2 regions of the Leclercia pneumoniae genome follow, and region 2 is predicted to be linked to the other one. Evidence: predicted binding sites of a transcription regulator. Region 2 holds the regulator's gene; the other holds the start of a gene.
What was found. Region 2 encodes Fur, which represses iron uptake genes when iron is present. Its sites were predicted from a motif close to ATAATAATGAGAACNACTATCAA; they were not measured.

Region 1 (11,754 bases), 640 kb from region 2:
AAAAAATTGCCTTACAGACTGCAAACTCATTGTTTTCTCCTGCGAAATAGTCTGCGTAATCTTTCATATCAAATTATGCTCTGTAAATATCCCTTAAGTAACAAAAATCCCGTATCAGTGATTTCTGGATCGCCTTCACATTCACGGAAACCGGTTACAGTAACCGGTTGCAGTTGCCGTATGCAGAGATTAATACTGAATAGGTAACTCCCCCTGTATCCAATAATAAGAGTCGACTATGAAACCTATCCGTTTGAGCAGTACCGCTGGTAGACGAACCAGCAAGGTGGTGAAAGTGGTTTATGGAACACCGTGCGGCGCGCAGGCGCCCGAAACGAACCTGTGACAGGAGAGCCGTTATGTCTGCCAACCATGCTGCGTTTAACCTGATATTCCGTTTTGTCGAAAATTATGTCAGTCCTGTTGCCGGGCGTATCTCTGCCCAACGCCACGTTATGGCCATCCGCGACGGCTTTATCTCAGCCATGCCGTTTATGATTGTGGGGTCGTTCCTGCTGGTGTTTGCCTATCCGCCATTCTCGCCAGATACCACCTGGGGCTTTGCCCGCGCCTGGCTTGATATGGCAAAACAGTTTGAAGGCCAAATCCTGACCCCGTTTGATATGACCATGGGCATTATGTCCATTTACATCTGCGCGGCCATTGCCTACAACCTGGGCAAGCATTACGTTAACTCGCATCAGCTTGACCCGTTCATGTGCGCCATGCTCTCCTTAATGGCGTTTTTACTCATCGCCGCGCCTAAAACGAAAGGAGCGATGCCGGTAGACAGCCTTGGCGGGACGGGGATTTTTACGGCCATCCTTGTCGCGATCTACTGCGTGGAGATGATGCGTTTCCTGAAAGCGCACAACATTGGTATTCGCCTGCCTGACCAGGTGCCGCCAATGATCAAAAACTCCTTCGATCTGCTGATTCCCGTCCTGGTGGTGGTGTTAACGCTCTATCCGCTGAGCCTGTTTATTCAGTCGCAGTTCGATATGCTCATCCCGCAGGCCATTATGGCTATCTTCAAACCGCTGGTGTCGGCTGCCGATTCGCTGCCTGCCATTCTGCTGGCGGTGCTGATTGGGCACCTGCTCTGGTTTGCAGGGATCCATGGGGCTGCCATCGTCTCTGGCATGCTGCAGATGTTCTGGCTCACTAACCTCGGGATGAACCAGACGGCGCTGGCACAGAGCGCACCGCTGCCGCACATCTTTATGGAGGCGTTCTGGACCTTCTTTATCGTGATTGGCGGCTCGGGCGCAACCATGGGACTGGTCTTCTGCTACTTACGTAGCCGGTCTGCGCATTTACGCTCTATTGGGCGTTTGAGCGTGGTGCCAAGCATCTTCAACATTAACGAACCGGTGATTTTTGGCACCCCTATCGTAATGAACCCCGTTTTCTTTATCCCCTTCCTGCTGGCACCTATGGTCAATGCGGTACTGGCATGGGCGGCAATGAAACTGGATCTGATTGGACGCGTGATATCGGTGGTCCCCTGGACGGCCCCGGCTCCGGTTGGCGCGGCATGGGCACTGGGCTGGGATTTCAGGGCCGCCGTACTGGTGATACTGCTGGCGCTGGTTTCTGCCATTATTTATTACCCGTTCTTCAAGGTGTACGAGAAACAGCTGCTCGCGCAGGAGGCTGAAGAGGCGCAGCGCGCGGAAGAGGAGAGCCAGCAGGTGGCTTAGGTAAAAGCAAACCGGCAACTGAGGTTATAATGCCGATCGGTTAAGCACGGTGGAATCGTTCCGTTCACTAAGGCATCTCTGCTTTATGCCGGTTCCTCTGCGGCCTGACCGGGGCACGGGTGTTGACTCCCCGCTGAAATCGGCGAACCGGAGACCGGATGACAAGGGCTGGACGCCATGGATGGCGGCCAGAGGCGAAGCGAGACAGGGACGTCGAGTTGAGCCGACCGCAGGCAGGAGGTCGGGAGGTGAGCGCAGTGCGAAGCACCGATTTCGTTACGGGGCCGTGGGGAAGGGCATCCGCCCGCAAAAACCTACTTCAGCGTGCAATCGCCGCACTGCTGCACATCGGGCAGGCGGTTACGCTGACAGCATGTACGACGCACTAGCAAACCGTCGCGCAGAACAACGGTGCGGAAAAGGGGGTTATCGCTGTCATCAGAAAGCGAGCGGTCCATGAAACAGGCGTGACGCAGTGCGTCAATTTTCTCTTCCCCCAGCAGCGGTTTCATCTCATTCAGATACCAGTTGATCAGGTAACCGGTATTGCTCCAGATGAGTTTCGCGTTTATCTGTCCGGTCTCTTCCAGCGCCTCAATGACCGGAACCAGCGCCCGTGTAATCAACACTTCCATTCGCTGCTGAGCTGAAAGCCGCGACGTCTGCTTATCCTCATGGACGTCGATCCAGAAGCAGGCGGCACGCCCGGTTTCATGGAATTCCACATGGAAATGTTCGGGAGAGACATCCAGCGCCGTATCCTGCGCAAGCAGCGCTAACATCAGCGGCGGCACCATCAGTCCGACATACCACTGCGCCCACAAAGAGAGGAGCGGCTTGTTTTCGCGCGTCAGGCTGGGTTGATTACGGTAGATGTGATCCGAATAGGCGGCCAGCAGCGATTGCAGCTCAACCGGACGGCGCCACTGCGCCAGCGTCATACTGCTGTGCGGGGGAGCTTCATCCAGTTTAATGAACTCCAGCAGATGCTCACGCGTCTGGGCGATGGTGTTATGCAACGCATCCGCAAGCGCCGACCTCCCGGTGGGGAGAGGTGCGCGCCAGAGAATATTTTCAACGGCTTGTGCGGACTGTATGGCCATAAGCGGACTGGATAAAAATCTAAATGATAATGATTGCCAATCCTAACTATAGATAAAACCGATCGCAAGGGATTTTACTCCCACCCGTGCTGACAAATGAGAAATATTACCATATGATATTGGTTATCATTATCAGTATGCGGGACAGACTATGTTAAGCAGAGCATTGGGGAGTGGGTGGGGGATATTACTGCCGGCGATGATTATCGCCACGCTGGCCTTTGTCGATCTGCCTATGGCGATCTGGAAAGGGATTATCGTCACTGGGTTACTGCTGACATCGGTCATGATCTGGCATAAAACATTACGGCACTTTGTGTTGCTGCCATCGTGTGTTGCGCTAATCAGTGGGATGTTGGTGCTGATGATGAATCTGAAGTGAAGGGTACTGCAAGAGAGAAGGTAAGATTTGGTGCGAGGGGGGGGACTCGAACCCCCACATCCTAAGGACACTAACACCTGAAGCTAGCGCGTCTACCAATTCCGCCACCTTCGCACAGTCATCTTACTTTTTTTGATATCGCCTCGTTGGTGCGAGGGGGGGGACTCGAACCCCCACATCCTAAGGACACTAACACCTGAAGCTAGCGCGTCTACCAATTCCGCCACCTTCGCACAGTCATCTTACTTTTTTTGATATCGCCTCGTTGGTGCGAGGGGGGGGACTCGAACCCCCACATCCTAAGGACACTAACACCTGAAGCTAGCGCGTCTACCAATTCCGCCACCTTCGCAAACCATCGATACTTTAAAAGTATCGTAACCACGGAGGCGCATTCTAGATGTTTTAAGAAGGACGTCAACAGAAAAATGCGTAGGGGCAGCGTGAACGGTGCAAAAATGGGCTTTAACGGTGCCCGGCTTACGCCGGGCAGGAGACGTTATTTTTTCGCCTGGCGTGTCATGATGGCGCGATAAATTTTAAACCGGCCGGTCTGGGCTAACACTTCATGGAAGCCAAAGGTTTCATCCAGGATTTTTGGGTAAGGTAGGAAGGCGTTCGCGACGATGCGCAGTTCGCCGCCGCTGTTCAGATGGCGCACCGCTCCACGAATCAGGGTCTGGGCCGCTTCAAGACTGGTTTCGATACCATCGTGGAAAGGCGGGTTTGAGATGATCATATCGAAACGACCGTTCACGTCCGAGAAGACGTTGCTGGCGAACACTTCACCTTCAATACCATTGGCGGCAAGCGTCGCACGGCTGGCTTCAATGGCCGGCGCGCTCACGTCACACAGGGTTAAGCGCACCTTAGGCGAATGGCTGGCAAGCACCGCGGAGAGCACCCCTGCACCACAGCCCACGTCCAGCACTTTACCTTTGGTATGTGGCGTCAGGGTTGAAAGCAGCAGTTTGCTTCCTACGTCCAGATCGTCACGGCTGAAGACGCCCGGCAGGGTTTTGATGGTGAGCGTATCGAGGGCGTATTCCCCCCAATATTTTTCGGCATCGAACGCCGGTTTTTTGTCCAGACGGCCATGATAGAGGCCGCAACGACGGGCGCTGTCAATTTTAGTCAGCGTGACGTACTCTTCCAGCATCGGTTCGGCGCTACGCACGCCGCTGCGGTTCTCGCCGACGATGAAGATATCGCAGCCCACCGGAAGCAGTGAGAGCAGGTTCATCAACTGGAACTGGGCTTCCGGCTTATTTTTTGGCCAGTAGTAGATCAGGGTGTCGCAGTCAGCCACATCGTTCTGCTCCGCGACCAGGCTAAAGCGCGCACGCTCGCCCATCTGACGGCTTAAAACCTGCCAGTGGTGATACTGCTGAGTGTGCGCACGGCTGTCGGCACAATCGAAACGGGCAGGCAGGTCATCCTGCATATCTCCGGCAAACAGAATACGGCTTTGTTCGAAATCATCACTGTGACGCAGCAAGACTTCACTTGCCGGGGTAAATGCAGACATAGTTGTTCCTCAATAATCAGTGGCGGCGATTATAGTTGTTTGTTGGCGCAGATTCGACGAGTTTGGTATATTTGCGCGCCTGACAGACAGGAGTTTTCGCAATGACATCCCGACGAGACAGGCAATTACAGCAGCTGGGCATTACCCAGTGGGCGCTGCGCCGCCCGGCGGCATTGCAGGGCGAAATCGCCATCTCCCTCCCTGCGCATGTGCGCCTGGTGATGGTGGCAAATAACCTGCCCGCGCTGAGCGAGCCTTTCGTGACCGATGTCCTTCGCGCCCTGAAGCTGACGCCCGATGAGGTGCTACAGCTCACCCCGGAGCGCGTGGCGATGTTGCCAGAAGGGAGTCGCTGTAACAGCTGGCAGCTCGGCGTGACGGAAGCGATGGCGCTTAACGGCAGCAATCTTGCTACCCCAGCGCTGGACGAACTTAAAGCCAACCCGGCCGCCCTCAGCGCGCTGTGGCAACAAATCGGCGAACATGAACACAATTTCTTCCCTCACGACGACTGATTTAGCGCAGGCGTTTGCCATTGAAAAACGCGCCCACGCCTTTCCGTGGAGTGAAAAAACCTTCGCCAGCAACCAGGGTGAGCGGTATCTGAACTATCGCATGGATGTCGATAGCACTATGGCGGCTTTCGCCATCACGCAGGTTGTTCTGGATGAAGCGACGCTGTTTAACATTGCAGTCGATCCTGCTTTTCAGCGCCGTGGCCTGGGCAGGGCGCTGCTTGAGCACCTTATTCGCGAGCTGGAAACACGAGACGTATTCACGCTGTGGCTGGAAGTACGTGCATCGAACGTCGCCGCCATCGCCCTGTATGAAAGCTTAGGCTTCAACGAGGCGACGATTCGCCGTAACTATTACCCCACTGCAGAAGGACGTGAAGACGCCATCATCATGGCTCTACCGCTTGGATAACTAAAAAGGTTGTAAAATGAACTGGGACTGGATTTTCTTTGATGCCGACGAAACGCTGTTTACTTTCGATTCGTTTGGCGGCTTACAGCGGATGTTTCTGGATTACAGCATCACCTTTACCGCTGAGGATTTTCAGGATTACCAGGCGGTGAACAAACCTTTGTGGGTCGATTACCAGAATGGCGCCATCACTGCGTTACAGCTGCAACATCAGCGTTTTGACCTCTGGGCCGGCCGCCTGAACGTCAGCCCTGGCGTACTGAATGATGCCTTCCTTAATGCGATGGCTGAAATCTGCGCTCCGCTGCCGGGTGCCGTCTCTTTGCTGGATTCATTGAAAGGCAAAGCGAAGCTGGGGATTATCACCAACGGCTTTACGGCACTGCAGCAGATCCGCCTCGAACGCACGGGTCTGCGTGACTACTTTGATGCGCTGGTGATCTCAGAAGAGGTCGGCGTACCAAAACCGGATCCGCGTATTTTTGACTATGCGCTGGAGCTTGCCGGTAATCCGGATCGCGCCCGCGTACTGATGGTGGGCGATACCGCAGAGTCTGATATTCGCGGCGGCATGAACGCCGGGCTGGCTACCTGCTGGCTAAATGCGCACGGTCGCGCGCTGCCTGAAGGCATCGAACCGACCTGGACCGTTACCTCGTTGAGCGAACTGGAGCAGCTCCTGTGTAAACACTGATTGCCTCCCCCCCGTTGATGGGTAAAATAGCCGCAATTTTTCGTATTCATCATGCGTGGCGCTTCGCCGTGCTTACTTAGAAGATTAATTATGACGTTGTCTCCTTATTTGCAGGAGGTGGCCAAGCGCCGCACTTTTGCCATTATTTCTCACCCGGATGCCGGTAAAACCACCATCACCGAAAAGGTGCTGCTGTTCGGACAGGCGATCCAGACCGCCGGTACCGTAAAAGGTCGCGGCTCTAGCCAGCATGCAAAATCTGACTGGATGGAGATGGAAAAGCAGCGTGGTATCTCTATTACCACCTCCGTGATGCAGTTCCCCTATCACGACTGCCTGGTCAACCTGCTGGACACCCCGGGCCACGAAGACTTCTCCGAAGATACTTACCGTACTCTGACGGCGGTGGACTGCTGTCTGATGGTGATCGACGCCGCGAAAGGTGTTGAAGACAGGACCCGTAAGCTGATGGAAGTGACCCGTCTGCGCGATACGCCGATCCTTACTTTCATGAACAAACTCGACCGTGACATCCGTGATCCGATGGAGCTGATGGATGAAGTGGAGAACGAGCTGAAGATCGCCTGTGCGCCTATCACCTGGCCGATTGGCTGCGGGAAGCTGTTCAAAGGGGTGTATCACCTCTATAAAGACGAAACCTACCTCTATCAGACCGGTAAAGGCCACACCATCCAGGAAGTCCGTATCGTGAAGGGGCTGGATAACCCGGATCTGGACGCGGCGGTTGGCGAAGAGTTGGCAGCGCAGCTGCGCGATGAGCTGGAGCTGGTCAAAGGTGCTTCTCACGAGTTCGATAAAGAGCTGTTCCTGAGCGGGGATATCACCCCGGTCTTCTTTGGTACCGCGCTGGGTAACTTTGGCGTAGACCATATGCTCGACGGCCTGGTGGAGTGGGCGCCGAAGCCGATGCCACGTAAAACCGACACCCGTGAAGTGGAAGCGCAGGAGGAGAAATTCACCGGCTTCGTATTCAAAATTCAGGCCAACATGGATCCGAAACACCGTGACCGCGTCGCCTTTATGCGCGTGGTGTCCGGCAAGTACGAAAAGGGCATGAAACTGCGCCAGGTACGTATCGGTAAAGACGTGGTGATCTCCGACGCGCTGACCTTCATGGCGGGCGACCGTTCGCATGTAGAAGAGGCGTATCCGGGTGACATCATTGGTCTGCACAACCACGGTACTATCCAGATTGGCGATACCTTCACCCAGGGTGAAATGATGAAGTTCACCGGTATTCCGAACTTCGCTCCGGAACTGTTCCGCCGTATTCGTCTGCGCGATCCGCTGAAGCAGAAACAACTGCTCAAAGGGCTGGTCCAGCTCTCCGAAGAGGGTGCGGTACAGGTATTCCGCCCTATCGCCAACAACGATCTGATCGTAGGGGCGGTGGGTGTACTGCAGTTCGACGTGGTGGTTGCCCGTCTGAAGAGCGAGTACAACGTGGAAGCGATTTACGAATCGGTCAACGTCGCGACCGCCCGTTGGGTAGAATGTGCCGATGTGAAGAAATTCGAAGAGTTCAAGCGCAAAAACGAAGTTCAACTGGCGCTGGATGGAGGTGATAACCTCACCTATATCGCGCCAACTATGGTGAACCTGAACCTCACTCAAGAACGTTACCCTGACGTACAGTTCCGCAAAACCCGCGAGCACTAATCCCCTCTCAGAGCACGGCTGTCGCCGTGCTCTGCTTAATTCCCTGCCTTATTAACTCCTTGCGGAATGTTCTTAAATCACCGCGATTTGCTTTTGGTTGTTCATTTTTTCCTCGATTCTGAAAGCGGCGTTAAAATTGTGATCTATATTTAACTCAGTGTTTAACACCGGGTGTGGATGAAAGCTCTGTTCAATGCGTGTTGATAAGTCTCTCATCCTCACCCTGTGTTCTCTCACAATATTAAAGACTGAATCTAAGGGATATTCGTCGCTCGAATAACGAGTAGATAACAGGAGTACATCGATGAATATGAAAAGTGTGAAGATTTCAAAAACCCTGCTGGCCGTCATGTTGGGCAGTGCCCTGGTAAGTGGTTCCGCGCTGGCGGAAGAGACCACCACGGACAAGGCGCAAAACAGCGCGAGCAGCGCAGGTGAAAAAATCGATAGCTCTATGAATAAAGTCGGTAATTTCATGGATGACAGTGCTATCACGGCTAAAGTTAAAGCGGCATTGGTGGATCACGATAATATCAAGAGCACCGATATCTCCGTGAAAACGGAAAAAGCTGTCGTCACCCTGAGTGGCTTCGTTGAAAGCCAGGCACAAGCCGAACAGGCTGTGAAAGTGGCGAAAGAGGTTGAGGGTGTCTCCTCAGTCAGCGACAAACTGCATGTACGTGATGGTAAAGAGCAGGGCGTTAAAGGCTATGCAGGCGATACTGCAACCACCAGCGAAATCAAAGCTAAACTGTTAGCAGATGACATCGTTCCGTCACGTAAAGTGAAAGTTGAAACTACCGATGGCGTGGTTCAGCTCTCCGGTACGGTTGACTCTCAGGCGCAGGTAGACCGCGCTGAAAGCATCGCGAAAGCGGTTGATGGCGTGAAAAGCGTTAAAAACGACCTGAAATCGAAATAAAAAATCTAAATTCGCCCTTCTGGCTGAGGCCAGAAGGCGAGATCAGAATTACACCTGTAGATATCGCGTGAGCATCTGAGCGCTCAGATTTAGCGGTCGACATTAACTATGGTAAAGGAGAGGCTTATGTTTCGTTGGGGCATTATATTTCTGGTTATCGCGTTAATTGCCGCCGCTCTTGGTTTTGGCGGACTGGCGGGTACCGCGGCTGGCGCGGCGAAAATTGTCTTCGTTGTCGGTATTGTTCTGTTCCTGGTCAGCCTGTTCACCGGACGACGCCGTCCGTAGCAACAGCTAATCCGTAGCACGGATATACCGGAGCATCTTAAAAGCCAGTCCTTGCGACTGGCTTTTCCCGTTTGAGGAACAGGCCACGTTTGCGTTACTGTGTCCTGACACAATAATTAAAAACAGGAAGGCAGAGGTGGGTCAGCGAATTCCCGTTACGCTCGGCAATATTGCGCCGCTGGCGATAAAACCCTTTCGCCCGGGGCAGATAGCATTAGTCTGCGAAGGCGGGGGGCAGCGTGGCATCTTCACAGCAGGGGTGCTGGATGAGTTTATGCGCGCGCAATTTAACCCCTTCGATCTCTATTTCGGCACCTCTGCGGGTGCGCAAAATCTCTCTGCCTATGTCTGTAATCAGCCCGGTTATGCCCGCAAGGTCATTATGCGCTACACCACCTCGCGGGAGTTTTTTGACCCGGTACGTTTTGTGCGGGGAGGAAATCTGATCGATCTCGACTGGCTACTGGACTCTACCTCTCGTCAAATGCCGCTGGCGATGGACACCGCCGCGAGGCTGTTTGATACCGGTAAGTCTTTCTGGATGTGCGCAAGTCGCAGCGATGACTATACGCCGGGCTATTTTTCCCCGCTGAAAGAGAACTGGCTGGATATTATCCGCGCCTCGAGCGCCATACCGGGTTTCTATCGCAATGGCGCCACGCTGGATGGCATTAACTATCTGGACGGCGGCGTTAGCGATGCCATTCCGGTGCAGGAGGCGGCCCGGCGTGGAGCACAGACAATCGTGGTGATCCGCACGGTTCCCTCCCAGATGTACTACACCCCCCAGTGGTTTAAGCGCATGGAGCGCTGGCTTGGGGAGAGCAGCCTGCAGCCGCTGATGAATCTCGTACATCATCATGAGATGACTTATCACGCGATCCAGCAATTTATCGATAAGCCGCCGGGAAAGGTGCGCGTCATCGAAATCTATCCGCCCAGGCCTTTAAGCAGTATGGCGCTGGGCAGTCGTCTGCCCGCGCTGCGGGAAGATTACAAAACAGGGCGCCAGTGTGGGCGTTATTTTCTGGCTACCCTCGGCAAGCTGCTGGCGGAAAGTCCACCGCTGCGCCGCCATACGCGGCTTATCCCCCCGGCTACGGTGGTGGTACCGCCTGCAACCGTGGCCAACGATGCCGTTACCACGCCGCTGGTTGATATTCCCCAGGCGAACGATACGCTGTTTGATAACGAGGATTTAGCGTGAGTTACCGCTTTGTAGACACCCATTGCCATTTCGATTTTCCCCCGTTTACTGGCGATGAGACGGCCAGCATCGAGAGGGCGGCAAAGGTGGGCGTGGAGGCGATCATCGTGCCCGCTATTCAGGCAGCGCGCTTTGAGCAGGTATTGCAATTAGTAGGCGGGCATCCGGCTCTGTATGCTGCCCTCGGCCTGCATCCTATCGTGATCGAAACCCATCAGGAGCGCGATCTGGAGGCGCTGGAAGCGGCGCTTCAGGCCAGGCCTGAAAAGCTGGTGGCCATCGGCGAGATCGGCCTCGATCTGTATCGCGCTGATCCCCAGTTTGCGCGCCAGGAAGCGATCCTCGAGGCCCAGTTAAAACTGGCAAAACGCTATGAGCTACCGGTGATTCTTCACTCCCGCCGTACTCACGATAAGCTGGCTATGCACCTTAAGCGGCAGGATCTTCCGCGTACCGGGGTGGTGCACGGCTTTGCCGGCAGCCTGCAGCAGGCGCAGCGGTTTATCGACATGGGTTACAAAATTGGCGTCGGCGGCACCATTACCTACCCGCGTGCCAGTAAAACGCGTGATGTGATGGCGCAGCTGCCACTCTCCGCGCTATTGCTGGAGACCGATGCGCCTGACATGCCGCTTAACGGTTTTCAGGGGCAACCGAATCGCCCCGAGCAGGCGGCCCGGGTCTTCGCCACTCTCTGCGAACTGCGAAATGAACCCCCAGAGGCGATCGCCGGGGCGCTGCTGGATAATACCCGCGCGCTCTTTGATCTGCCGCTTTAGAAAGAGTGGTTGCCGTTATACTCATGAGCCTCTTCTGCCTGCGGATGCTGAGGGGGCTGGCGGGTTTACAAGACGATGTTTTTGTTAGCGATTGCGTTCAATCTCTCAGCCCAGCCGCTAATAATAAGAGCGTGCCAGCCGTCACCACGATCAGAGAAATAAAAGCGTATTTCCCGCGACCAAGCCCGCAAAAAAGCGATACCGAGCCACCCATCAAGAGTGTGCCTGCGATTGCATAAAGCACTTCTCCATATTTTCCCCAACCCCGCAGACACAACAGCGCAGGAATAATCATCGACCAGCCTGTTCTTCGCCAGGAAAGTTCGGTCCTTTCCGGCTGAAGGCCGGGATCGCCAGTCGTCATGGTTTTCCCTGCCAGAGCAAGATCCCAAGTGAAACAGAAAGCACAACCATCAAAGCAGAAAGGATTACGAGTGCACGGGTATAAGGTAAATTTGTCGCCAGCCGCATGGCATACTCATTACGTCGCCAGCGGCGCCATGCCATAAATCCCATCAGGGACGCACTTAGCAGAAGCGTT
Region 2 (11,754 bases):
CCAGAATGTGTGGTTCGTTAAAACTGTGGCGCGCCGCGCTGCCGCGGTGACCAGACGTACCAAACTTCACTGCGTGTTCTGCGTTGCCCACCTGAGGCTTCAGCACATAGTACTGAGATGTCAGTTGAGCGACGTTAATCAAATCGCTTTGTTGTGCAGGCTGACCCGCACGAGTGTGATTTGCCATTGCCTGATCCTTCCAATGCAAGGGTTAGATTGTACCGCAAACCTTATCAGTCAATTCCGCCGGGAACTGCATGGACTGCATGATATGTTCGATCATGCTGCGCTTGCGTCCCGTGTTGGTATTGGTGATGACCCAGTACGGCGTACCAGGAACATGTTTGGGCTTAGTTTGATTGCCATTCTGCAACAGGGTCTGCTCGTCGCCCGCGAAGTAGACGCGGGTGCGGCCATGCAGAGATTCTGTTGCGTCAGCGAATGCCTTGTTATCCAGTGAATACAGTGTAGACAGCACCAGCATAAAGCGGTTGACGGCTTTCTTTTGTTCCGCGTATTCGTCCGAGAGCAGGAGCTCGCGCATCGCGCGCACTCTGTCTTTTGCCGGGGTATTCGGCTTTTCTTGCGCAGGCGCAGAAGGCAGGCGCACTTCTTTGGTGGCCGGAGCGGCAGACAGGGTGGCATTAGAAACTTTCAGCATGCGCCGTAAAATGTCGGACGCGCTCTCGCCGATATGCCGGGTCTGGCTGGCAATATAGTGATAGAGCTCGTCATCAACTTCGATTGTTTTCATCTTAATCCAGTGCGATATCTTATCTGAATACAAGTCGTTGGGAGTATAAGGTCTAAACCCAACAGCGGATAGCGTCAAACCTGAGTGGCGGCAAAAGTCAGATTAAACTGTTTCCTTGCAGCCGGGCGGCAGAATGGTCAACATAATACCCTAACCTGACATCCGTAAAAAAAGAACTTTGCCATGAAATTAAATACCCGAGCGCAATCTGCACAATCGCCGCACAATAATTCTCCCGTTGTTCTGGTTCACGGTCTGTTTGGTAGCCTGGATAACCTGGGCGTGCTGGCGCGGGATTTAGTCACCGATCACGATATCCTGCAGGTGGATATGCGTAACCACGGTCAGTCGCCTCGTTCCTCTGAAATGACCTACGCCGCGATGGCTCAGGATCTGCTGGACACGCTGGATGCGCACAACATTGAGAAAGCCGTATTGATTGGCCACTCGATGGGCGGCAAAGCGGTGATGGCGCTGACGGCGCTGGCCCCGGAACGCATTGCGGGGCTGGTGGTCATTGATGTGGCGCCGGTTAATTATCAAGTACGTCGTCATGATGAGATCTTTGCTGCTATCAATGCGGTCACGGACGCAGCGGTGACGACACGCCAGCAGGCCGCTGCGATTATGCGCCAGCATCTCGATGAAGAGGGGGTGGTGCAGTTCTTGCTGAAATCCTTTATTGATGGCGCCTGGCGCTTCGATGTTGCTGTGTTGTGGGATCAATATGCCAATATTGTGGGCTGGCAGACCGTTCCGGTCTGGCCGCATCCGACGCTCTTTATTTGCGGTGGCAACTCACCTTACGTTACCGAGGCTTACCGTGAAGCACTTCTGGCGCAATTCCCTCAGGCCCGGGCGCATGTCATTGCGGGGGCAGGACACTGGGTTCATGCTGAAAAACCTGATGCCGTGCTACGTGCCATCCGTCGTTACCTCGCTGAAGGCGAGAATTGATTAAAAAATTGATTAAAAAGAAAGCGACCGGTCGTCTGGGGGCGACCAGTCGTTGGCGTGCTGTTTTCGGTGATGTATGATGGCGCGCTTATCGCCCGGGCTTTAGCAGGGCGTCTTTGTTTCCCCCGAAGTCTCAAAATCATGGCCAAAGAACAAACGGACCGCACGACACTAGATCTGTTCGCGAATGAGCGTCGCCCGGGACGACCGAAAACCAATCCGCTTTCGCGCGATGAACAGCTGCGCATCAATAAGCGCAACCAACTTAAACGCGATAAAAGTCGTGGGCTTAAACGCGTCGAGTTAAAATTGAACGCTGACGCCGTAGATGCCCTGAACGAACTGGCCGCGGCCCGGGAGATGAGCCGTAGCGAACTTATCGAAGAGATGCTGATGCTGCAGCTGGAACAGCTGCACGGCAAAGCCTAAGTCAGAAAAATCCCCTTCTTCTTGTTTTCATGTAGCACAGAGTGCAGTCCTGCGCGATAGCAGTTTCCGCAGGCTTCTCTGTTCTGCTATGATTGCCCTTATCCGTGGACAATTTGCGCCACCATACTATTAAGTTTCAAGAGGTTATTTTACTCATGGCTATCATCGGCATTTTTTTCGGCAGCGACACCGGTAACACGGAAAACATCGCAAAAAACATTCAAAAACAGTTGGGTAAAGACGTTGCCGATGTTCATGACATAGCTAAAAGCAGCAAAGAAGATCTGGAAGGCTACGATATTCTGCTGCTGGGCATCCCGACCTGGTACTACGGCGAAGCGCAGTGTGACTGGGATGACTTCTTCCCGTCCCTCGAAGAGGTAGACTTCACCGGTAAGCTGGTTGCCCTCTTCGGCTGTGGGGATCAGGAAGACTACGCAGAGTACTTCTGCGATGCCCTGGGTACGATTCGCGACATCATCGAACCACGCGGCGCCGTGATCGTGGGTCACTGGCCAACGGCGGGCTATCACTTCGAAGCCTCTAAAGGTCTGGCGGATGATAATAACTTTGTGGGCCTGGCCATCGATGAAGATCGTCAGCCAGAGCTGACCGCAGAGCGCGTTGATAAATGGGTTAAGCAGATTCGTGAAGAGCTGCAGCTCGACGCCATTATCAATGCCTGATTGCAATACAGCGCAGCGATGACGCTGCGCTGTATTGATAGGTAATATCAATCAAAATAATTGCTACAAATTTTTAACTTTTGCTTTCATACCTGTACAATGATCCAGGTCAAACGGGGTAGCTTGATAACAACTTTGTTGGCAGCACCACGTTTTTATAAGCATACTTTGCTTGAGGCTTGCAGTTTTCATTTAAGCATGGCAGTTCTATAATGAGACGCATTATCTCAACTGCATTTTCTGTCACTTCTCTGTTTGAAGTGAATCGTTTAGCAACAGGACAGATTCCGCATGACTGACAACAATACCGCATTAAAGAAGGCCGGGCTGAAAGTCACGCTTCCTCGTCTTAAAATTTTGGAAGTACTTCAGGAACCGGTAAACCATCATGTCAGTGCGGAAGACTTATATAAACGTCTTATCGACATGGGCGAAGAGATTGGTCTGGCTACCGTTTATCGTGTTCTGAACCAGTTTGATGACGCCGGCATTGTAACCCGTCACAATTTCGAAGGCGGCAAGTCTGTTTTCGAACTGACTCAGCAGCACCATCACGATCACCTGATTTGCCTGGATTGCGGCAAAGTGATCGAATTCAGTGATGATTCCATCGAATTACGTCAGCGCGAAATCGCCGCTCGTCATGGCATTCGTCTGACCAACCACAGCCTCTACCTGTATGGTCACTGTGCTGAAGGCGATTGCCGCGAAGACGATCACGCGCACGACGCCCGTTAATCACTTCTCGTACTCTGAGCCAACCTGACGGTTGGCTTTTTTTTGCCCATCAGAAGGCAAAAAAAACCGGTGCCGCAGATGAATGCGCCACCGGGTATGATAACAACCACTTACTGTGCGTTGTTGTTACGTATTTCCTGCCAGATTTTATCGCAGCGTTTTGCCACTTCCTGATCGTTACCTGTTTTACGCGCCTGTATACAGGCCTGATAATCCATTACGCGAACGTTCTCCTGCGTAGCAAACTGTTCATGTGCTTTCTCTTTCCTTAGCACGTTCAGCACGCTCTGGCAGGCCTCCAGTTTTTCCGGGGAGCCTTGCGCCGTATTAATACAGGCGCTGTAAGCCTCTTTCAGGCGTGAATCCTCTTTCTGTGCCGGAGAGTGGGCGCAAGCCGCCAGCCCCGAGGCCAGCACGGCCACAAGAACCATTTTTTTCAACATACTCTTTGCTCCAGTCTGCGCGATGCGCATCAGAAAATGGTGAACGGTGCGATAACCATAAACTTCACGTCACGCTCATCCTGGAAGATGTTGCCATAGCCACCAGCGTAGCTCGGAATGTCGGAGTGGTTGTCGTACTGGGTGAAGTGCAGCTTAAACATGGTGCCTTTCGCACGCCCATCCTGCAGGGTATAAATCGCGTCCAGACTGTAAGCAGACTCTTTCAGACGGTAGTTAGGATCGTAATAGGCGTCTGGGGTCGCCATATCGCCCGGTTTTACATCCCAGGCGTAAGCATAAGATGCTCCCACCGCCCAGCCTGGCAGGTTCCAGTTTTTCAGATCATACATAGCGCCAAAGAAGATTGCTTTTTCGCCATCGGCGTTGAAGTCAGAACGGTTATCCCACCATACGTCCAGTCGACCATTAGAGGAGGCGTAGGTTGGCGTCATACGTTGCAGGAAGTAACCCTGCTGCCCGTCGGCCTTCACATAGGTCCCTTCGAGGCGTAAATCCACCTGCCCTACCTTGTAGCCGAAGGTAAGCGCCTGCAGCCATGCGGTGCCATCATAAATATCGTTAACGCTGCCGTCGCTGACTTTATCGCGCGTACCGTAGAACTGATAAGTGGTGGTCAGTGGGCCGCCGATAATATCCAGTTTGTAGCTGGCTTTGGCGAAGTACTGATCGATATAGCCTTCCGCCTGGCCAAATGCCGCTTCCAGCACCAGGTTATTTTTGAAGTCATATTTCGCGCCGAAGGAGTGAAGATAATCCACTTTGGTGGTTTTATCATTTTGATAAAACTTATCCATTTCGATGTGCCACGGCGATTTATATTCGTTCGTCCACATGTAAGAGAAGCTCAACGCACCGGCATCACCGTAATCAAAGTTGGCTCCGGCCTCGGCACCCTGATAGGTACCGGGCATAAAACTCCAGTGCGGGGCTAATAGTGTCTGACCGGTTGGCTGAATATAACCGCCACGCGCCCAGACCGGGCCATATTTAAATTTCGCCGCGGCTTTATAGAGGCTGATCCCGCTCTTATCGCCGGACCAGTCTTCAGAATAGGCTTTATTACTTTTTGAGAAGGCAATTTCGTTTGGATGGGCGCTGTCGCCATTCTCTGCCATTTCAATAGCGGTGAACGCTGCAATATCCAGACCAAACATATCGGCCGCATAACCCGACTGGAAATCGAGATTGGCGTTCCAGGTCGAATGAGAAAGGTTGGTTTTATATTTATCCGCATCGGTAACATCTTTACGGTCGCGCTCGCGCTGCCAGTAATAGATGCCGCCCGTCAGAGTAGAGTCATCGATAAAACCGGCGGCCTGCACCTGAGGGGCGACCACAAAACCTGACATGGCTGTGATACCGGCGATAGCCAGCGACAGCGCACTACGTTTGCCATTAAACGTACGCATAATGTATTCCTCATTGACGATTTAAAAACGCCTTAAGCGGCGTAAAAATAAAAAAGACCTGCGGTCACGGTGGCTGGAAATATCCCCGAAATTGCCACCGCCTTTAGACTATTTTTCGCGACGCGAATTATCAATGCTTTTAAGAGAGGAAAATGCAGGATTATGACGAAGTGCACATAATCAGTAGTGTTTTGAAACATTCAACAGAAGCCAGATATTTTCATAATAAATTCAAGTAAAAATCGATAGTTAAGAATAATTATTATCTTTAATCTTTCTAAAAGTACATTTTTTAGGGAATGAGTAAGTTTATTTTATAAAAAAAGTAGCAGCTCATTGACCACTAATTTCGCGAGGGGTTAAAGCGGCTAATAAATAAAATCCTGATCGATAAGCAAAAAAAAACGCCGCAGAAGCGGCGTTTGTTTGTGGTTGACCTGATTACTCGCCGATTTTGGCCCAGGTATCACGCAGCCCCACGGTACGGTTAAAGACCAAATGGTCTGCCGTTGCGTAGCGGCTGTCGAGGCAGAAGTAACCTTCACGCTCGAACTGGTAGGCTTTGCCAGCTTCAGCATTCGCCAGAGAAGGCTCCGCATAACCCTGTCTGATGACCAGCGATTCCGGGTTGATGGTTGCCAGGAAGTCATCCGCAGCGCCTGGGTTAGGTACGCTGAACAGACGGTCATAAAGGCGAATTTCTACCGGCAGTGCATGAGCAGCGCTCACCCAGTGGATAACACCCTTCACTTTACGGCCATCGGCAGGATCCTTGCTCAGGGTCTCTGCATCGTAGCTGCAGTAAATGGTGGTAATGGTACCCTGTTCGTCTTTCTCAACGCGTTCTGCTTTGATTACGTAGGCGTTACGCAGGCGCACTTCTTTACCCAGCACCAGGCGTTTGTACTGCTTGTTCGCTTCTTCACGGAAATCTGCACGATCGATCCAGATCTCAGCGCTGAACGGCACATCACGGCTGCCCATCTCAGGTTTGTTTGGATGGTTAGGCATGGTGACCTGCTCGCTCTCACCCTGCGGGTAGTTTTCGATCACCAGCTTCACGGGATCGATAACGGCCATTGCGCGCGGTGCGTTGTCGTTAAGATCTTCACGAATACAGGACTCCAGAGAGGCCATCTCAATGGTGTTGTCCTGCTTAGTTACCCCAATGCGTTTACAGAATTCGCGAATAGAAGCCGCGGTATAACCACGACGACGTAGACCGGAAATGGTCGGCATACGTGGGTCATCCCAGCCTTCAACATGCTTGTCGGTAACCAGCAGGTTCAGTTTACGCTTGGACATCACGGTGTATTCCAGATTCAGACGAGAGAACTCGTACTGACGCGGATGCACAGGGATGGTGATGTTATCCAGCACCCAGTCATACAGACGACGGTTGTCCTGGAACTCCAGCGTACACAGGGAGTGCGTAATACCTTCCAGCGCATCGCTGATGCAGTGGGTGAAGTCGTACATCGGGTAGATGCACCACTTGTTCCCGGTCTGGTGGTGTTCCGCGAACTTAATGCGGTACAGCACCGGGTCACGCATGACGATAAACGGCGAGGCCATATCGATTTTGGCACGCAGACAGGCTTTACCCTCTTCGAAGCCACCGGCGCGCATTTTTTCAAACAGGGCCAGGTTCTCTTCCACGCTACGATCGCGGAACGGGCTGTTTTTACCCGGAGCGGTCAGGGAGCCACGGTATTCGCGGATTTCGTCAGCAGAGAGTTCGTCAACGTAGGCGAGGCCTTTATTGATCAGCTCAACCGCGTAGGCGTAAAGCTGATCAAAATAGTTAGAGGAGTAGCAGATGTCGCCAGACCAGTTGAAGCCCAACCATTGTACGTCGTTCTTAATGGATTCTACGTACTCGATATCTTCTTTCGCCGGGTTGGTGTCATCGAAACGCAGATTGCATTGACCCTGATAGTCTTGCGCGATGCCAAAGTTCAGGCAGATAGATTTCGCATGACCAATATGCAGGTAGCCGTTCGGCTCCGGCGGGAAACGGGTGTGAACAGTGGTGTGCTTACCAGTAGCCAGATCTTCATCAATGATCTGACGAATAAAGTTACTCGGGCGGGCTTCAGCCTCACTCATCGTGGATTCCTCAAAGCGTAAACGACATATAACGGCGTATGATCTTATAAGCTGGTCGCAGTGACAACCTCTAAAAACGCCCTGGATGTAAATAATGGGGGCGAGTGCTGCAAAAAAAAGCGGCGGGGATATCCCCGCCGCTCAGGCATCAACGCTAACTCAGGAGCACTTACTTGCCTTTAATTTCATACAGTGGGGTTTGACCGGCAACCACCTGACCCTGCGCCTGAATAACCAGACCGCTGAAGTCGTCGATGTTGCTACAAACCACCGGGCTGATCATCGAGCGTGCGTTGGCGTTCAGGAAATCCAGATCCATTTCCAGAATCGGCTGGCCTGCAACCACTTCAGCCCCCTCTTCGACCAGGCGAGTGAAGCCCTGGCCGCCCAGCGCAACGGTATCAATACCCATGTGGACAACGATTTCCGCGCCTTTATCGGTTTCGAGGCAGAACGCGTGGTTGGTATTAAAGATTTTCACCACGGTACCGGCTGCTGGAGAAACCACGGTTTTTTCAGTGGGTTTCACGGCAACGCCGTCGCCTACCGCTTTGCTGGCAAAGGCTTCGTCAGGCACCTGCTCCAGCGCTACCACTTCGCCGGTAACCGGAGAGACCAGCGCCGCGATGGTGACGGCGTTAGGTACAGCCTGCGGTTTTGCAACCGGTGCGGCTGTTGGCGCCGGCGCGGTTTCTGCCGCTGCTACCGGGCCTGTGGTTTTCATCGCGTTAGCAATTTTCTCAGCCACAAAGCCAACGATAATCTGCACGCTGGTTTTGTTCAGGCGAATAACGCCAGAGGCACCCAGACGTTTTGCCAGCGCTTCATTCACCAGCGAGGAGTCTTTCACGTTCAGGCGCAGACGGGTGATGCAGGCATCGATACCGGTCAGGTTGTCAGAACCGCCGACTGCGGCGATGTACTGACGCGCCAGACCTGCAACGTCCTGGTCTTTATCTGCGCTAACATTCACATCTTCACCATCTGCTTCGCTACCGGCAACGGCCAGCTCACGGCCCGGCGTCATCAGATTGAATTTGGTGATAGTGAAACGGAACACCACGTAGTAGATAGCGAAGAACACCAGACCCTGCAGGATCAGCATGTACCAGTGAACCGCCAGCGGGTTACGGGAGGAGAGCACCATATCCACCAGACCGGCACTGAAACCGAAGCCTGCAATCCACTGCATACTGGCAGCGATAAAGACAGAGATACCGGTCAGCACCGCGTGGATCACATACAGTACCGGTGCTACGAACATGAAGGAGAACTCCAGCGGCTCGGTGATACCAGTGAAGAAGGCTGCGAACGCCCCCGCCATCATGATACCCAGCACTTTTGCTTTGTTCTCTGGACGCGCGCAATGGTAGATAGCCAGCGCCGCACCCGGCAGACCGAACATCATAATCGGGAAGAAGCCCGCCTGATAACGACCAGTGATACCCACGACCGCTTTACCGGCTTCGATGGACTGTGCGCCGCCGAGGAAGTTAGGAATATCGTTAATGCCTGCCACGTCAAACCAGAACACGGAGTTCAGAGCGTGGTGCAGCCCCACCGGGATCAGCAGACGGTTGAAGAACGCATAGACGCCCGCACCGACGGAACCCAGCTTCTGGATATGTTCACCAAAGTTCACCAGGCCATCGAAGATCACCGGCCAGATGTACATCATGATGAAGGCAACCACGATCATCACGAAGGAGGTCAGGATCGGTACCAGACGACGGCCGCTGAAGAAGGAGAGCGCTTTCGGCAGCTCTACGCCGCTGAAGCGGTTGTACAGCTCAGCAGAGATGATACCCACCAGAATACCCACGAACTGGTTGCTAATCTTACCGAACGCCGCCGGAACCTGTTCCGCCGGGATTTTCTGAATCATTGCAACCGCAGCAGGCGAGCAGAGCGTGGTCAGCACCAGGAAGCCCACAAAACCGGTTAGTGCCGCAGCACCGTCTTTATCTTTGGACATGCCGTACGCCACGCCGATGGCGAACAGAACGGACATATTATCGATGATGGCAGAACCGGATTTAATGAAGAACGCCGCTACCGCGCTGTCTCCACCCCAACCCACCGGGTCAATCCAGTAACCGACACCCATTAATATCGCTGCGGCTGGCAGCGTGGCGACCGGTACCATTAAGGCACGGCCAACCTTTTGTAAATAACCTAGAATACTCACTTTCTTCCCCCTATGAGACCCCGTTAAGGCGCGTTCTCAGCTGTGTTTTTATTGTGTCACTAACTTATAAATACAGTTGATGATTCACTGGCTGATTGAGTGTGTGAAAAATTAATTCGTATCGCAAATTAAACGCGTACTTTTTGTGATTTTTGTCACCAAATATCGTTAATTACTCCTCCCTGCACTGGCAAACAGCGAAAACTTATTTTATGATTCAAAAAATCAAGACGAATTGACCCCTCACGGCAAGAACCAGGTTAGGCTTAGATCGTGCCCAGGCGCTCAATCCGCCAACTTTTTATTTTCAAACTCAGAGGTGAATAATGAGACTGATCCCCCTGGCTTCAGCAGAACAGGTCGGTAAATGGGCTGCACGCCACATCGTAAACCGTATCAACGCGTTCAAACCTACCGCCGATCGTCCTTTTGTACTCGGTCTGCCGACCGGAGGCACGCCTCTTACTGCGTATAAAGCTCTGGTTGAGATGCACAAAGCGGGCCAGGTCAGCTTCAAGCATGTGGTGACCTTCAACATGGATGAATACGTTGGCCTGCCGAAGGAGCATCCGGAAAGCTACCATAGCTTTATGCACCGTAATTTCTTTGACCACGTTGATATCCCGACTGAAAACATCAACCTGCTGGATGGCAACGCGCCTGATATTGACGCAGAGTGCCGCCAATACGAAGAAAAAATCCGTGCTTACGGTAAAATTCACCTGTTTATGGGTGGCGTGGGCAACGATGGCCATATCGCGTTTAACGAGCCCGCCTCTTCCCTGGCCTCACGCACCCGTATTAAAACCCTGACCCATGACACCCGCGTGGCAAACTCCCGTTTCTTTGACGGCGACGTTAATCAGGTACCAAAATACGCCCTGACCGTTGGCGTGGGTACGCTGCTGGATGCAGAAGAGGTAATGATTCTGGTGCTGGGCAACGTGAAAGCGCAGGCGCTGCAGGCGGCCGTTGAAGGCAACGTTAATCATATGTGGACCATCAGCTGTCTGCAGCTGCATCCGAAGGCCGTTGTGGTGTGTGATGAGCCATCTACGATGGAACTGAAAGTCAAAACGCTGAAATACTTCAACGAGTTAGAAGCAGAAAACATCAAAGGTCTGTAATATAGCCCCGCCTCTTTCATTTGGGGCGGGCAGTTTTTTTAATACCGGGGGTCGTTATGTACGCTTTAACCCACGGTCGGATTTATACCGGCCATGAAATTCTGGATGACCATGCGATTGTTGTCGCAAATGGCCTGATTGAACGTATCTGCCCGCTGAGCGAACTGCCAGCGGACATCGAGCAACGCGCGCTGAATGGTGCCATCATCTCCCCCGGTTTTATCGACGTGCAGCTTAACGGCTGCGGCGGCGTGCAGTTTAACGACACGGCTGAAGCGGTCACGGTAGAAACGCTGGAGATCATGCAGAAAGCGAATGAGAAATCCGGCTGCACCAGCTATTTACCGACGCTGATTACCACCAGCGATGAGCTGATGAAACAGGGTATTGCGGTCATGCGCGACTACCTGAGCCAACACCCAAATCAGGCTCTGGGTCTGCATCTTGAAGGGCCGTGGCTCAATATCGTTAAAAAAGGCACCCATAACCCGGACTACGTACGTAAACCGGATAACGAACTGGTGGATTACCTGTGCGCTAACGCCGACGTGATTACTAAAGTGACCCTGGCACCTGAAATGGCCGGGCCTGAGGTCATCAGCAAATTGTCTGCCGCGGGTATCGTGGTCTCTGCGGGCCACTCCAACGCTACCCTCAAAGAAGCCAAAATCGGTTTCCGCGCGGGCATTACTTTTGCGACGCATCTCTATAACGCAATGCCCTATATTACCGGGCGTGAACCAGGGCTGGTTGGTGCGATTTTCGATGAGCCAGACGTTTATTGCGGCATCATCGCGGATGGTCTGCACGTAGATTATGCCAATATCCGCAATGCCAAACGCATCAAAGGCGACAAGCTCTGTCTGGTTACAGATGCGACCGCGCCCGCAGGT

Region 1: the regulator Fur is predicted to act here: its motif matches at 2,920-2,942, upstream of fhuF (siderophore-iron reductase FhuF).

Annotation. Positions count from the first base shown of each region.
Region 1 is NZ_CP071383.1:581,697-593,450, forward strand. Features, by position in the region: gene JZ655_RS02730 (YbaK/EbsC family protein) at 1-30, opposite strand, end outside; gene JZ655_RS02735 (PTS sugar transporter subunit IIC) at 360-1,703, shown strand; gene fhuF (siderophore-iron reductase FhuF) at 2,018-2,806, opposite strand; gene JZ655_RS02745 (DUF1435 domain-containing protein) at 2,958-3,188, shown strand; tRNA gene JZ655_RS02750 (tRNA-Leu) at 3,217-3,302, opposite strand; tRNA gene JZ655_RS02755 (tRNA-Leu) at 3,336-3,421, opposite strand; tRNA gene JZ655_RS02760 (tRNA-Leu) at 3,455-3,540, opposite strand; gene rsmC (16S rRNA (guanine(1207)-N(2))-methyltransferase RsmC) at 3,688-4,716, opposite strand; gene JZ655_RS02770 (DNA polymerase III subunit psi) at 4,818-5,231, shown strand; gene rimI (ribosomal protein S18-alanine N-acetyltransferase) at 5,200-5,643, shown strand; gene yjjG (pyrimidine 5'-nucleotidase) at 5,660-6,337, shown strand; gene prfC (peptide chain release factor 3) at 6,428-8,017, shown strand; gene osmY (molecular chaperone OsmY) at 8,322-8,939, shown strand; gene JZ655_RS02795 (DUF1328 domain-containing protein) at 9,066-9,227, shown strand; gene JZ655_RS02800 (patatin-like phospholipase family protein) at 9,364-10,434, shown strand; gene JZ655_RS02805 (TatD family hydrolase) at 10,431-11,213, shown strand; gene JZ655_RS02810 (DUF202 domain-containing protein) at 11,311-11,577, opposite strand; gene JZ655_RS02815 (YidH family protein) at 11,574-11,754, opposite strand, start outside.
Region 2 is NZ_CP071383.1:1,225,913-1,237,666, reverse strand. Features, by position in the region: gene pgm (phosphoglucomutase (alpha-D-glucose-1,6-bisphosphate-dependent)) at 1-187, opposite strand, end outside; gene seqA (replication initiation negative regulator SeqA) at 212-754, opposite strand; gene ybfF (esterase) at 938-1,711, shown strand; gene ybfE (LexA regulated protein) at 1,853-2,140, shown strand; gene fldA (flavodoxin FldA) at 2,296-2,826, shown strand; gene fur (ferric iron uptake transcriptional regulator) at 3,118-3,564, shown strand; gene chiQ (ChiQ/YbfN family lipoprotein) at 3,675-4,004, opposite strand; gene chiP (chitoporin ChiP) at 4,037-5,437, opposite strand; gene glnS (glutamine--tRNA ligase) at 5,879-7,546, opposite strand; gene nagE (N-acetylglucosamine-specific PTS transporter subunit IIBC) at 7,716-9,734, opposite strand; gene nagB (glucosamine-6-phosphate deaminase) at 10,061-10,861, shown strand; gene nagA (N-acetylglucosamine-6-phosphate deacetylase) at 10,918-11,754, shown strand, end outside.